2 linked regions of the Variovorax paradoxus genome follow. Each later gene encodes a partner of the first gene's protein in a complex. Links are inferred from orthologs where the notes say so. Each region holds a gene or a part of one and is shown in the gene's direction. Other genes may lie near its edges.

Region 1 (8,201 bases):
TGTAGCCGATCTTCAAGTGGCGCTGCACCAGCGAGATGCTGGCCTTGCGGTTCTTGAGCACCACCTCGACCGCCTGGTCGTACATCGGGTCCTTCTCGGCGTCGCCGCCCTCGCCCAGCATGTCGCCGTCGCCATCGACCGTGCCGCCTTCGAGCACGCCCTCGATGTAGTCGGGCTCGCCCTGGCTCTTGAGGTAGGCCACCACGCGGTGCACTTCCTCGTCGCTCACGAAGGCGCCATGCACGCGGATCGGAAGGCCCGTGCCGCTGGGCATGTAGAGCATGTCGCCCATGCCGAGCAGCGCCTCGGCGCCCATCTGGTCGAGGATGGTGCGGCTGTCGATCTTGCTCGATACCTGGAACGCGATGCGCGTGGGAATGTTGGCCTTGATGAGGCCGGTGATCACGTCGACGCTGGGCCGCTGCGTGGCAAGAATCAGGTGAATACCGGCCGCGCGCGCCTTCTGCGCGAGGCGGGCGATGAGTTCTTCGATCTTCTTGCCCACCACCATCATCAGGTCGGCCAGCTCGTCGATCACGACCACGATGTGCGGCTCGCGCTTGAGCGGCTCGGGATCGTCGGGCGTGAGGCTGAAGGGGTTGTAGATGAACTCCTCGCGCGCCTTGGCTTCGTCGATCTTGGTGTTGTAGCCGGCCAGGTTGCGCACGCCCAGCTTGCTCATGAGCTTGTAGCGCCGCTCCATCTCGGCCACGCACCAGTTGAGGCCGTGCGCGGCCTGGCGCATGTCAGTGACCACGGGCGCCAGCAGATGCGGAATGCCTTCGTAGACCGACATTTCGAGCATCTTCGGGTCGATCATGAGCAGGCGAACGTCGCGTGCCTCGGCCTTGTAGAGCAGCGAAAGGATCATTGCGTTGATGCCGACCGACTTGCCCGAACCGGTGGTACCGGCCACCAGCACGTGCGGCATCTTCGCGAGGTCGGCCACCACGGGGTTGCCGATGATGTCCTTGCCCAGGCCCATCGTCAGGAACGACTTGCCTTCGTTGTAGACCTGCGAGCCGAGGATTTCGCTGAGCTTGATCGACTGGCGCTTGGCGTTCGGCAGCTCGAGCGCCATGTAGTTCTTGCCCGGAATGGTTTCGACCACGCGGATCGACACCAGCGAGAGCGAGCGCGCAAGGTCCTTGGCCAGGCCGACGATCTGCGAACCCTTGACGCCCGTGGCGGGCTCGATCTCGTAGCGCGTGATCACCGGGCCCGGGGAGGCCAGCACCACGCGCACCTCGACGCCGAAATCCTTGAGCTTTTTCTCGATCATGCGCGAGGTCATCTCGAGCGTGTCGGGCGAGACCGTTTCCTGGCGCACCTGCGCGGCGTCGAGCAGGTCGACCTGCGGCAGCTTGCTGTCTGGCAGCTCCTTGAAGAGCGGCTTCTGGCGCTCCTTGACGACGCGATCGCTCCTGGGCACCTCGGTCATCGCGGGCTCGATCTGCACCGGCGGCGAGGCTGCGCGGCGCTTCGGGCGCGGCTCGATGCGCAGTTCTTCGTCGTCGTCGGCATCCGCCAGCTCGCCGCCGGCCGCTGCGCGCGAGAACGGCAGGTCTTCGGCCTCGGCGCGCTCGCGAGCGGCCTGCTTGCCCATCGCGATGTCGGCCGCCATCTCGCGCTTTTCGCGGCGCGACTCGAACAGCGAATAGGCCCGCGCGCCAATGCGCTCGGCGATCTGGCTCCAGGAGAAACGGAACACCAGCGCCGAACCGATCACGCCGGCGGCAATGGCCACCAGTGCCGATCCGGTAAAGCCCATCCAGCGCACGCTGGCCGGACCCACCAGGTAGCCCAGCGCGCCGCCGCCCGAACCCGGCAGATGGAATTCGAGCCGGTACAGGCGCGACCACTCGAGCACGGTGCTCGCGCACAGCAGCAGCACAAGGCCGAACCAGAAAGCCATGCGGCTGCGATTGAAGCGTCCGCGCACCGGTTGCTCGGCCGGCGCAGCCTCGCCGCCGCGCAGCCAGTTGGCCAGTGACGAGAGCCATGCCCGCAGGCCCGCCGCGAGGCACCACCACACCGAATAGCCCGCCAGAAAATAGCTGCCGTCGGCCAGCCAGGCGCCGATGCGGCCGCCCCAGTTCTTGATGTCGCCGCCGGTGCCGGAAGTCGACCAGGCCGCATCGGAGGGCGTGAAGCTCAGCATGGCGAGCAGCCAGAACAGGAGCCCCGCAAAGCCTGCGATCAGCGTGATCTCATGGGCGAAGCGCATGGCACGCATGCGCACCGGTTGCCCCTCGGCCGCTGAAGAAGATTGAAGTGTATTGAGCGAATAGGTCATGAAAAACGCGGCACCCAATCCTTCGAAACGGCGGCTGGGCGCCTGAACACTACAACAAAAGGACGCGGCTGCCAGAAGCGCCGGGCCCGGCGGCTCACGTCAGGGAGAGAAGCCGGTCCTTGACGATCATGGAGCCGTCGTCCTGGGTCTGGACAAATCCGCGCTCCGCGAGATCCTTCATCACGCGGCTCACCATTTCGCGCGAGGCGCCCACCATTTTCGCAAGATCCTGGCGCGAGATCTTGTCGCGCACCTTCAGGTTGCCCGCTCCGTCGTCGATGGCGAACTCGAGCAGCGAGCGCGCCACGCGTCCATAGACGTCCATCAGCGCCAGCGACTCGATCTTGCGGTCGGCATGGCGCAGGCGCTGCACGAGGCCGCGCATGATGTTGTAGGCCATCGAGGAGTTCTCCGGCAGGCAGCGTGCGAACGCATCCCGGCCCAGCACGAGAACGTCGCACTGGATCTCGGTGCGCACGGTGGCCGAATGCGGCTCGTCGTCGATCAGGCTCATCTCGCCGATGTAGTCGCCGGGGTGCAGCGTCGCAAGGATCACTTCGCGTCCACGGCTGTCGGCGCTCGTCACGCGCGCGCGCCCGGTCAGGATGATATAGAGCGCGTCTGATTTCTTGCCCTGCTCGACAATGACTTCGGCTCGCTTGAAGCGCTTCTTGATGATCGCATCCGCGATGCTTGCGGACTGCGAAGACGTGAGCGAGGCAAACAGCGGAACGCGCCGCAGCAGCTCAAGATTGGACAGCATCGACATTCATCAATCCCTGATACTGCGCGCGCAAGCTCGTCCATCATCGGCCCGATGGATTACTACAATCGCGCGCATTGAAAACACCGTGCACCCGGTGTTGAACCGAGCGGTGATACTCCACATATATCGCTACCACCCTGAAAATGTACACGCTGAAGCAGCGCAAATCCTAGGTTTTCCATTCATGTCCGCTCCCCAACACGCCAAGGTCTTGATTCTGGGCTCCGGCCCGGCCGGCTATACCGCCGCCGTTTATGCAGCACGCGCAAACCTCCAGCCCTTGCTTATCACAGGCATTGCCCAGGGCGGGCAATTGATGACGACCACCGAGGTCGACAACTGGCCCGCGGACGTGCACGGCGTGCAAGGCCCCGACCTGATGCAGCGCTTTCTCGAGCACGCGGAGCGCTTCAAGACGCAGATCGTCTTCGACCACATCAACAAGGTCGACCTCGGCAAGCGTCCGTTCACGCTGACCGGCGACAGCGGCACCTACACCTGCGATTCGCTGATCATTGCCACGGGCGCCTCCGCCAAGTACCTGGGACTCGACTCCGAGCAGAAGTTCATGGGCCGCGGCGTCTCGGCCTGCGCAACCTGCGACGGCTTCTTCTATCGCGAGCAGGAAGTGTGCGTGATCGGCGGCGGCAACACCGCCGTGGAGGAAGCCCTGTACCTCGCCAACATCGCGAACAAGGTCACGCTGGTCCATCGCCGGGACAAGTTCCGCGCCGAGCCCATCCTGATCGACAAGCTCAACGAGAAGGTCGCCGAAGGCAAGATCGTCCTCAAGCTGCACAACGAACTCGACCAGGTGCTGGGCGACGACACGGGCGTGACGGGCATCCGGATCAAGAACGCGCAGACCGGCGCCACCGAGCAGATCGACCTCAAGGGCTGCTTCATCGCCATCGGACACCACCCCAACACCGACATCTTCCAGGGCCAGCTGGAGATGAAGGACAACTACATCCTGACCCGCTCGGGCCTGCAGGGCTTTGCCACGATGACCAGCATTCCGGGCGTCTTTGCCGCCGGCGACGTGCAGGACAACGTGTACCGCCAGGCCATCACGAGCGCGGGCACCGGCTGCATGGCCGCACTCGATGCCCAGCGCTTCCTGGAGCAGGACGGCACCCTGTAGCCAAGGCAGGCCCCAAAAGGGCTATAATCCAAGGCTTTGCCGAAACTGGGCTCTTTTCAGGAGCTTCGGCAAAGCCGGGGTACCGCCACCCGTTTCTGGCGAGGTCAAGCTGCAAAACACCGTGCAATCGGCCAAGACTGGCCACGATTGCGCCGGTGCCAGCTGTTCAAGAAAGAGTGTCCTCATGGCACGCGTATGCGACGTAACGGGCAAAGGCCCGATGGTCGGAAACAACGTTTCCCACGCCAACAACAAAACCAAGCGCCGGTTCCTGCCGAACCTGCAATACCGCCGTTTCTGGGTCGAGACTGAAAACCGCTGGGTTCGCCTGCGTGTTTCGAGCGCCGCACTGCGCCTGATCGACAAGAACGGCATCGACGCCGTGCTCGCAGACCTGCGCGCACGCGGCCAAGCTTAAGGAGCTGAATCATGGCAACGAGCAAAGGCGGACGCGAAAAGATCAAGCTGGAATCCACCGCGGGTACCGGCCACTTCTACACGACCAGCAAGAACAAGAAGACGATGCCTGAAAAGATGTCGATCATGAAGTTCGACCCCAAGGCGCGCAAGCACGTCGAATACAAGGAAATCAAGCTGAAGTAATTCGGCCCGGTTTCCCCCACAAGAACCCGCTGCTCACCCAGCGGGTTTTTTGTTGCCTGTCGAACGGCAACACCCCTCCGGCCAAGCGGAGCGGCTATACGGCAGGCACAAAAAAGCCGACCCTGAGGTCGGCTTTTTTGATGGAGCGGGAACGCTCGCCTGCTCAGGCGCGTGCGGCGCGCAGGCGGGTCGAGAACTCGCGCAGGCCGGCAATGCCGCTGGCTTCCGCACGATGGCACCAGGCTGCCAGATCGGCCGCCAGCTGCTCGCGCGACTGCGAGGTGTTGAGCCAGAGTTGGCGCAACTCTTCGCGCATGGTGACCATCTTGTCGATCACCGGGTGGGCAGCGCGCGCCTGCACCAGATGCGTGCGGGCCGACGGCGGCACCTTGTCGTCATCGCGATGCAGCCAGTTCTTGGCAGCCTTGAGCACCGAGATGTCGCCGCCCTTGGTCTTGAGTGCAGCCAGTTCCGCCTTGGTGACACGGCGCATTTCGCGGGCATAGCCGGCCATCACTTCATAGCGGTTGGCAATGACGGCCTCGAGCGTCTTCTCGTTGGCCACGGGCTGGATGTCGCCCATCTGCATCTTCGGCGGCACCTTCTTGACCTTGGCCCAGCCGATCTTCTGCATCATCTGGATGTAGACCCAGCCGATGTCGAATTCGTACTTCTTGACCGAGAACTTGGCCGAGGTGGGGTACGTGTGGTGGTTGTTGTGCAGCTCTTCGCCGCCGATGATCAGGCCCCAGGGCGAAACATTGCGGCTGGCGTCCGGTGCCTCGAAGTTGCGGTAGCCCCAGTAGTGGCCGATGCCATTGATGATGCCGGCGGCCGTGATCGGGATCCACAGCATCTGGACGGCCCAGACCGACAGGCCCAGCGCGCCGAACAGCGCGAGGTTGATGACCAGCATGAGGCCCACGCCTTGCCAGCTGTAGCGCGTGTACAGGTTGCGCTCGAGCCAGTCGTCGGGCGTGCCGTGGCCGTAGCGTTCCATCGTTTCCTTGTTCTTCGACTCGGCGCGATACAGCTCGGCGCCGCGCCACAGGACTTCGTCGATGCCCTTGACCTGCGGGCTGTGCGGGTCTTCTTCGGTTTCGCACTTGGCGTGGTGCTTGCGGTGGATGGCCACCCATTCCTTGGTCACCATGCCGGTGCCGAGCCACAGCCAGAAACGGAAGAAATGCGAAGGGATCGGACCCAGATCCATGGCCCGGTGCGTCTGCGTGCGGTGCAGGAAGATCGTGACCGCGGCGATCGTGATGTGCGTGGTGACGAGCGTGTACAACACGACTTGCCACCATGTGAGGTCCCACAAGCCGTGTCCGAGCCAGTCGATGGCCGCGCTCAAAACGGCAGAGTCAGGAATCAACATTGAATTAAGTGCTCCATGGCCGCACGAAGGTGCAGCCTTTCAGTTAACCCGCGATTTTAAGGCGGCAGGGACTAAATGAGGTCTTTTACCCTTCCTTAAAGGCGCAGATTTACCCTAATTTGGAGTGCCGTGCCTAGTTGCGGTTCCACACCGCTGCAAAGAAGCCATCGGTGGCGTGGCGGTGAGGCCACAGCCGCAAATAGCGGCGGCCGTCCGCACCGCCGGCGCAGAGTGCCTCGAAACCCTCCACCTTGAGGCCCTGCAGCAGGTCCGCGGCGTCCTGGGGCACGAAATCGGGATTGGCGGCACTGAAAGCCTCGGCAATGGCCTCGTTTTCCTCGGGCAGCACGCTGCAGGTGGCATAAACCAGCCGGCCACCCGATTTCAGCAGGCGTGCCGCGCTTTGCAGGATGGCGGCCTGCTTGACCGTCAGTTCCTCGACCGATTTGGGCGACTGGCGCCATTTCAGGTCCGGATTGCGGCGCAGCGTGCCCAGGCCCGAGCACGGAGCGTCCACCAGCACGCGGTCGATCTTGCCGGCCAGCCGCTTGATGCGCTCGTCCCTCTCATGTGCAATGGCCGCCGGATGAACGTTCGACAGCGTGCTGCGCGCGAGCCGCGGCTTGAGCGCATCGAGCCGGTGGGCCGAAGTATCGAAGGCGTAGAGCCGGCCGGTGTTGCGCATGGTCGCGCCGATGGCCAGCGTCTTGCCGCCGGCGCCGGCGCAGAAATCGACCACCATTTCGCCCCGCTTGGCGTCCAGCAGCAGCGCCAGCAATTGGGAACCCTCGTCCTGCACCTCGACGGCGCCGCGGGCGAAGGCGTCCAGCTTGTTCAAGGCGGGCTTGCCATCGATGCGCAAGCCCCAGGGCGAAAACGGGGTTGCTTCCGATTTGATAGCAGCCTTCGCAAGCTCCGCCTTCACATCCGCCCGCTTGTCGGTGAGGACGTTGACGCGAAGGTCGAGCGGCGCGGACTGCTGCAGGCTTTCGACCAGGGGCCAGAAACCGTCGCCCAGCTGGGCCTTGAGCGGCCCGACCAGCCATTCGGGCAGGTTGTGGCGATGGCGTTCGAGCAGATCGTCGGGCTTGACGGCGTCGCAGTTGTCGAGCCAGCGCTTTTCGGTGTCGTTGAGGGCGCTCTTCAGAAAGTCTCGCGGGCCATGAAAGCCCAGGATCGCCATGCGGCGCTCCTTCGAACCGCTGCCCGAGGGCGAGAGGTGGTCGAACAGGAGCTTCTTGCGCAGCACGGTGTAGACGGTCTCGGCGAGCGTGGCACGCTCGCGCGGACCGAACTCGCGGTGGTCGCGAAAAAAACGCGAAACGACCTGGTCGGCCGGGTGATCGAATTTCAGGACAAGGCCGACCAGATCGGCGGTGGCCTCCAACAGGGCTTTGGGGTGCATGCCCCGATTGTCTCAGCCGGGCGGCCCCCTACGCCGTGCGCGCCCAGATCGCCCCGAAAGCGTGCCGCTCGATCTCGGCCAAGGTCGGCGAATGGCCGGCCCAGAGAACCAGCGCGGCGCCCGGCAGGCTCAGCGTCTGTTCGAGGTGGCGGCAGAGCTGCCAGCGGTCGCCGTCGTCCAGTCCCGGCAGTTCGACAAACACGATGTAGGCCCGGCGCCACGGAAATTCGCGCAGGATCTTGCGCGCCAGCCAGGCCTGCGAAATCGGAAGACAGCGCGCCAGGTCGGCCCGCAGTTCGCCCAGTTCATGCTCGTTCAGGTCATGCCGGGCGATCTGGCTGAAGAATGGCGTTTCGGTGATCTCTTCCCAGGCACGGGCCTCGGCTTCCTCGGCCTCCTTGAGGCGGCCGCGCCACAGCTTGAGCGCCTCCTCGTCGTGCGTTCCCGCATCGGGGTCTTCCAGTGTGCCCACGGCGCTTTTCGCGGCCCACCAGCGGCTGGCCGCGCCGGACCCGTACAGACGTTCGAGCACGGCCAGGCGCGCCGCGCGATCGCGCAGGGGCAGCATCTGGGCCAGTCCGCGCAGCGCGCCGGAGTGCTCGGGCGCGA
Region 2 (5,632 bases), 4.4 Mb from region 1 along the record:
GCAGCAATTGCGCGGCCTGCTCGACGTCGTTCATGTCGACCCAGCCATGGGCGCGCTTGACCTCGGCGAAGGCGGAGATCAAAAGGCGCGTGAGGCGCGTCATGCGCTGCTGATAGAGCCAGGCCGCATGCTGGGCCTGTGCGGCGCAGAGCGTCTGGAGCTCGGCCTCGGCTTCTTGCGCGGCGGGGTATTTCTGCAGGTTCTTGTTGAGCCGGTCTTCGGTGGCGACAAAGAAGTTCTTGCGCAGGTGCGCCAGCGCGGGAGCGAGCGAGTCCTGCGGCGGTTCGCCAACACCGAACACGTCGATGATCGCCTCGGCCGCTTTCTGCGGCGTCTTGTTGGCTTCGCGGCCGAGTGCGGCGGCACGGTCGAGCCAGCGGCGCCTGGCCTGCTCCCCGCGCAGTGCACCGGTCGGCTCGTCCAGTTCCTCGAGCGAAGAATGAAGCGCGCTGAAATGCTGCACCGCCGACGCCGGGTCGGACAGCGAGAACTCGACCCGGCGCGTGAGCGCTTCGCCAAGTGCCTTGGCGGTCTGCGAACGGCCGTAGGTGGCGACCACCGCGTAGTAGTCGGCCAGCGCCTCCCTGTCGGCCGCCACCGCTTCGAAGAAGGGGCGCCAGGTGCGCGAGCGCGCCTCGGCATCGTCCTCGAGCAGCTCGTAGTTCGCGGGCAGGCCAAGCTCGCGCAGCACCGCCAGCGGCGCATTGCGCAGCAGGCCCGCAAACCAGGCGTGGAAGGTGCGGAACTGCACCGGCCGGCCGCCTTCGAGCAAGCGCCGGTAGAGGCCCTGCAGGCGCGGCACGGCAGCGAGCGCAGCGGCAGGCTCGACACCACGAACGACGAGTTCGCGCACCAGCTCCTCGGGGCTGCGCTCGGCGAACTGCTCGAGCCATTGGTCGAGCCGCTCGCGCATCTCGCCGGCGGCTTTCTTGGTGAAGGTGATGGCCAGGATCTCGTGCGGCTCGCAGGCGGATTCGCCCTCTTCGAGCAGCGCGCGCAGGATGCGCGACACCAGCATCCAGGTCTTGCCCGCGCCGGCGCAGGCCTCGACGGCCACCGAGCGCCGTGGATCGCAGGCGACGGTGTAGAAGGCCTCGCGCGTGACGTGCCGGCCGTTGTGTTCGTAGGCGGCGCCGTTCATTTCGCAGGCCCTCCATCCGAAGTCGAAGGTGCAAGCTGTTCGACCTCCCAAAAGTCCTTGCGGCAAAGGCCGCGCGCCGCACAGTAGTCGCAGATCGCGCCCTCCCCCAGCGGCGGCAGCGCCGCGCCCTGGGCGATGCGGGTGAAGTCGTCGAGGATGCCGGCCACCAGCGCATCGCGCGCCTCTACCACCACGGGCTGCTCGACGGTCTGCGTGCCGGACGACTTCTCGCCGACGTTGACATAGGCCGCGCGCAGCGTGTCGTCGGCCACCAGCGCGGCATAGAAGGCGAGCTGCGTGTCTTCGGTCGGGTCTTTCACGCGCTCCTTGGTGACAGCGGCCGATTCGGTCTTGTAGTCGATCACGAAGGCCTGGCCGTCCGGCATGCGGTCGATGCGGTCCAGCCGGCCGACCAGTTGCAGGCTGCCCAGCGGCTGTTCCATCCAGGGCTCGGATTCGGCGAAGACAGCACCGCTCGCCTCGTGCCCGGCAAGCCATTGAAGGTAGCCGTCCCGCACCGCCGGCCATGCCGCGGCGAACGGCAGGAACTCGGCATCGGACAGTCCGAACTCGCGCGTGGCGCGCTCGGCTGCCGTAGTGAGGTACGCCACGCGCTCGGCGGCATCGTGGGTTGGCTTCTCTTTCAGCGCCTCATGGAAATGGCCCAGCACGGCATGCAGCCAATTGCCGAAGTCGCGCTTGTCGACCTCGGCATCGAGTTCGTCGGCACTGCGCAGGCCCAATTGCCGCAGCGCGAAGAAACGGTAGGGGCAGCGGCGCAGGTCTTCGTAGACGCTGGTCGAGATATTGCGCAATGGCAGCAGTGCCCCCGACGGCGTCGGGTACGCAGTCGGCTGCAGCGCCACCTCGCGCGGGGTGCGCGGGTCCGCAGTCATCTGCAAGGCGTGGTCGAGCTGCAGCGCCTGCACCAGCGGGCTCGGGCGGACCGGCTCGCCGCTCGCATCGGACTGGCGCCACAGCACTTCGCAGCACGGATTGCACAAGGCCGCGGCCCATGCCGCGCGTTGCGCGGCCTCGAGCGTTTCGCGCGCGGGCAAGCCCAGTTCGGCCCGCTGGGCGGCGCTCCAGTTGCCGGGCGGCTCGGGCGACGCAGGCAGGCGCCGGTCGTCGCAACCGGGAATGACCACCGCGCCGAACGCGCGGCCCAGCAATTGGTGCAGCGGCAACACCACCACCTGCGGCGCCTCGCCGCCGGCGGGCGGCACGAAGCTGGCGTCTTCGAGCACGTCGCGCACCCAGGCCGTGAATTCGGCCAGCGTGTGGCGTCCGCCGGGAAATTCGTCGTCGCCGCCGTGGACATCGGCATCGAGCCACAGCGCGCCGATCACCTTGGCGCCGGCCATGTCGGCCGCGAGCGGCTCCCATTGCTCCCCGGCCTCGAGCAGCTCGCGCAAGGCGCGCAGCCAGTCGGCCAGGGGCCTCGAGCGGGCCATGGCCATGCGGCGGCCTTCGACGGCTTCGGTGAACGGCAGCAGCGCGATGTCCTGCGGCTTCTCGCTGCGCGCGGCCTGGCCGCACCAGGCGGACCACTCGCGCACGCCTTCGCGCCGCAGCCGAGCCTCGAGCGCCTGGGTGGCGAGCGCATCGCCGTCGGCGCCGCTCTTGAGCCATTCGAGCACCTGGTCGCTGCCGGCGTCGTGCGCACAGGCGCGCAGCGCGCTCATCACGGTGGCGGCGGCGCGCGTGGTGGAGAGCTTCCAGCCGGTTTCGTCGTGCGCCGTGACACCCTGCGCCTGGAGCTGCGCGCCGATGCGCCGCGTGAGCGCCCGGTCGGTCGCGATCAGCGCGACCGGCGCGCGGCCCTCGGCCAGGTGCCGCAGCACGCATGCGGCCGCGAGTTCCGCTTCGTCTTCGGGATCGGCGGCGACATGCGCACCTGCCGTGGTGGCCGCAGGGCTTGCGGGCACCAGCGAGAGATGGATGGCGCGATCGCCCCACAAGGTGCAGAGCGTCTGCGTGAGCGGATCGGACTGGAAGCCCTCGAGCACGATCAGCGCATCGACCTGCGCACGCACCGCGTCGCGCAGCAGCACATCGGTGGCATAGCCCGAGTTGGCGGCCCAGGCCACCGCGACGCGGATCAGCGCGCTTTCGATGCGGAACCATTCCGACTCGCTGCCCGCTTCGGCCACCTGGGCCGCGCGCTGCGCCCATTCGCTGCCGCGCACCTCGGGCAGCGCCGCGGCTGCCAGGGGCGCCAGCTGGTAGGCCAGTTCGACCACGCGCCCGGCCAGCGCGAAGCGCTCCGCGGCAAAGCCGGCCTGCGAGAGCAGCGCCTGGGCCGTGACCAAGTCGCGCGCCATGTCGAAAGCGATGTCGTAGCCCGTGGGCAGGAAACCGCCCGCGCTGCGCGCCCAGTTGCGCGTGGTTTCGAAGCGCGGCGCGAAACCCGGGCTGCCGCAGCGCGACCACATCCCGTGGGCCACGCCCATCAATTGCGCATATGGCACCAGCACCACGGTGCGCGCCGCGTGCAGCCCCTGCTGCGCGATGGCGCCGGCAATGCGCGCGACGACGCCGTCGGCGGGGTCGCACCACAGGGCCTGGACGGGGTGGCCTTCGTTCATGTTCTATCGAGGGGTTGGAGAGCGTGGAGGCGCGACGCGCAAAGGGCTTTTGCTATCGGTGTCATAGCGTTCCCGCATGGCACCCCACCCCTTGGTTTCTGTCACAATGACCAGCACTTTAGCTGCACCGAAACTCTCTGCGCACAAGGACACATCACATGGCCAGCGACCTGATCAAACACATCTCCGATTCTTCCTTCGAAGCCGACGTGCTCAAGTCCAGCCAGCCCGTGCTGGTCGACTACTGGGCCGAATGGTGCGGCCCCTGCAAGATGATCGCCCCCATCCTGGACGAAGTGTCGACCGCCTACGAAGGCAAGCTGCAGATCGCCAAGCTCAACGTCGACGAAAACCGCGACATCCCGGCCAAGTTCGGCATCCGCGGCATTCCCACGCTCATGCTGTTCAAGGACGGCCAGCTGGCCGCCACCAAGGTCGGCGCCATGAGCAAGGCGCAGCTCACGGCCTTCATCGACCAGCAGCTCGCCTGAGGCATTTCACCCGGCCAGCGCGCAATGCGTTGGCCGGACGGTTTTTTGCTGTCATAATCTCCCACAGTTCACCGGCCCCTTCAAGGCAACCGGTTCGAGTTCCCCGGTTTGTGAGGCAGCTCTCGCCTCACATCAAACCTCCCCCCGTTTTTCCGATCGATTGCCCCGCAAGGGGTCATTCCATGCACTTAAACGAACTCAAGGCACTCCACGTGTCTGAAGTCCTCAAGCAGGCTGAAGCGCTTGAGATCGAAAACGTCGGCCGCATGCGCAAGCAGGAGCTGATGTTCGCGATCATCAAGAAGCGCGCCAAGGCCGGCGAACAGGTCTTTGCCGACGGTGTGCTCGAAATCCTGCCCGACGGCTTCGGCTTCCTGCGCAGCCCCGACACCAGCTTCACGGCCAGCACAGACGACATCTACATCTCGCCGAGCCAGGTGCGCCGCTTCAACCTGCACACCGGCGACATGATCGAAGGCGAAGTGCGCACGCCCAAGGACGGCGAGCGGTACTTTGCGCTGACCAAGCTCGACAAGGTCAACGACGGTCCGCCCGAGCAGAACAAGCACAAGGTGATGTTCGAGAACCTGACGCCGCTGTTCCCCAAGGAACAGATGAAGCTGGAACGCGACGGCGTCAAGAGCGACGAGAACATCACGGGCCGGATCATCGACATCATCGCCCCCATCGGCAGGGGCCAGCGCGCCCTGCTGGTGGCGCCGCCCAAGAGCGGCAAGACGGTGATGATGCAGCACATCGCCCACGCGATCAGCGCCAACTACCCCGAAGTGCACATGATGGTGCTGCTGGTGGACGAGCGGCCTGAAGAAGTGACCGAAATGCAGCGCACCGTGAAGGGCGAGGTCATTGCCTCGACCTTCGACGAACCCGCAGCGCGCCACGTGCACGTGGCCGAGATGGTGATCGAGCGCGCCAAGCGCCTGGTCGAGCTCAAGAAGGACGTGGTGATCCTGCTCGACTCGATCACCCGCCTCGCCCGCGCCTACAACAACGTCGTGCCCTCGTCGGGCAAGGTGCTGACCGGCGGCGTCGACTCCAACGCGCTGCAGCGTCCCAAGCGCTTCCTGGGCGCCGCGCGCAACGTTGAAGAAGGCGGTTCGCTGACCATCATCGGCACCGCGCTGATCGACACCGGCAGCCGCATGGACGAAGTGATCTTCGAAGAGTTCAAGGGCACCGGCAACTCCGAAATCCACCTGGACCGCCGCCTGTACGAAAAGCGCGTGTTCCCGTCGATCCAGCTCAACCGCAGCGGCACGCGCCGCGAAGAGCTGCTGCTGGCGCCCGAGATCCTGCAGAAGACCCGGATCCTGCGCCAGCTCATGTACAACATGGACGAGATCGAATCGATGGAGCTCATGCTCAAGAACATGAAGGCGACCAAGACCAAT

Evidence for each region. Proteins that work in one complex are often made in the same cells at the same time.
Region 2: the proteins of trxB (region 1) and trxA are in contact, whole or in part, in a crystal structure (PDB 1F6M), measured with the Escherichia coli proteins. The link is inferred for Variovorax paradoxus from one-to-one orthologs.

Annotation. Positions count from the first base shown.
Region 1 is NZ_JAUSXL010000002.1:630,724-638,924, forward strand. Bases 2,337-5,226 are described here. They hold trxB (thioredoxin-disulfide reductase), read left to right. Parts: upstream 2,337-3,246; coding sequence 3,247-4,206; downstream 4,207-5,226. Other genes in these bases: QFZ47_RS06750 (Crp/Fnr family transcriptional regulator), read right to left, coding at 2,391-3,065; rpmB (50S ribosomal protein L28), read left to right, coding at 4,391-4,624; rpmG (50S ribosomal protein L33), read left to right, coding at 4,636-4,809; QFZ47_RS06770 (DesA family fatty acid desaturase), read right to left, coding at 4,973-5,226. In the rest of the region: QFZ47_RS06745 (DNA translocase FtsK), read right to left, coding at 1-2,296; more of QFZ47_RS06770, read right to left, coding at 5,227-6,187; QFZ47_RS06775 (RsmB/NOP family class I SAM-dependent RNA methyltransferase), read right to left, coding at 6,321-7,592; QFZ47_RS06780 (M48 family metalloprotease), read right to left, coding at 7,621-8,201.
Region 2 is NZ_JAUSXL010000002.1:5,007,672-5,013,303, forward strand. What follows is about bases 2,706-5,553. They hold trxA (thioredoxin TrxA), read left to right. Parts: upstream 2,706-3,887; coding sequence 3,888-4,220; downstream 4,221-5,553. Other genes in these bases: QFZ47_RS27345 (PD-(D/E)XK nuclease family protein), read right to left, coding at 2,706-3,729; rho (transcription termination factor Rho), read left to right, coding at 4,403-5,553. In the rest of the region: QFZ47_RS27340 (UvrD-helicase domain-containing protein), read right to left, coding at 1-1,141; more of QFZ47_RS27345, read right to left, coding at 1,138-2,705; more of rho, read left to right, coding at 5,554-5,632. UniProt on the Escherichia coli protein: Participates in various redox reactions through the reversible oxidation of its active center dithiol to a disulfide and catalyzes dithiol-disulfide exchange reactions.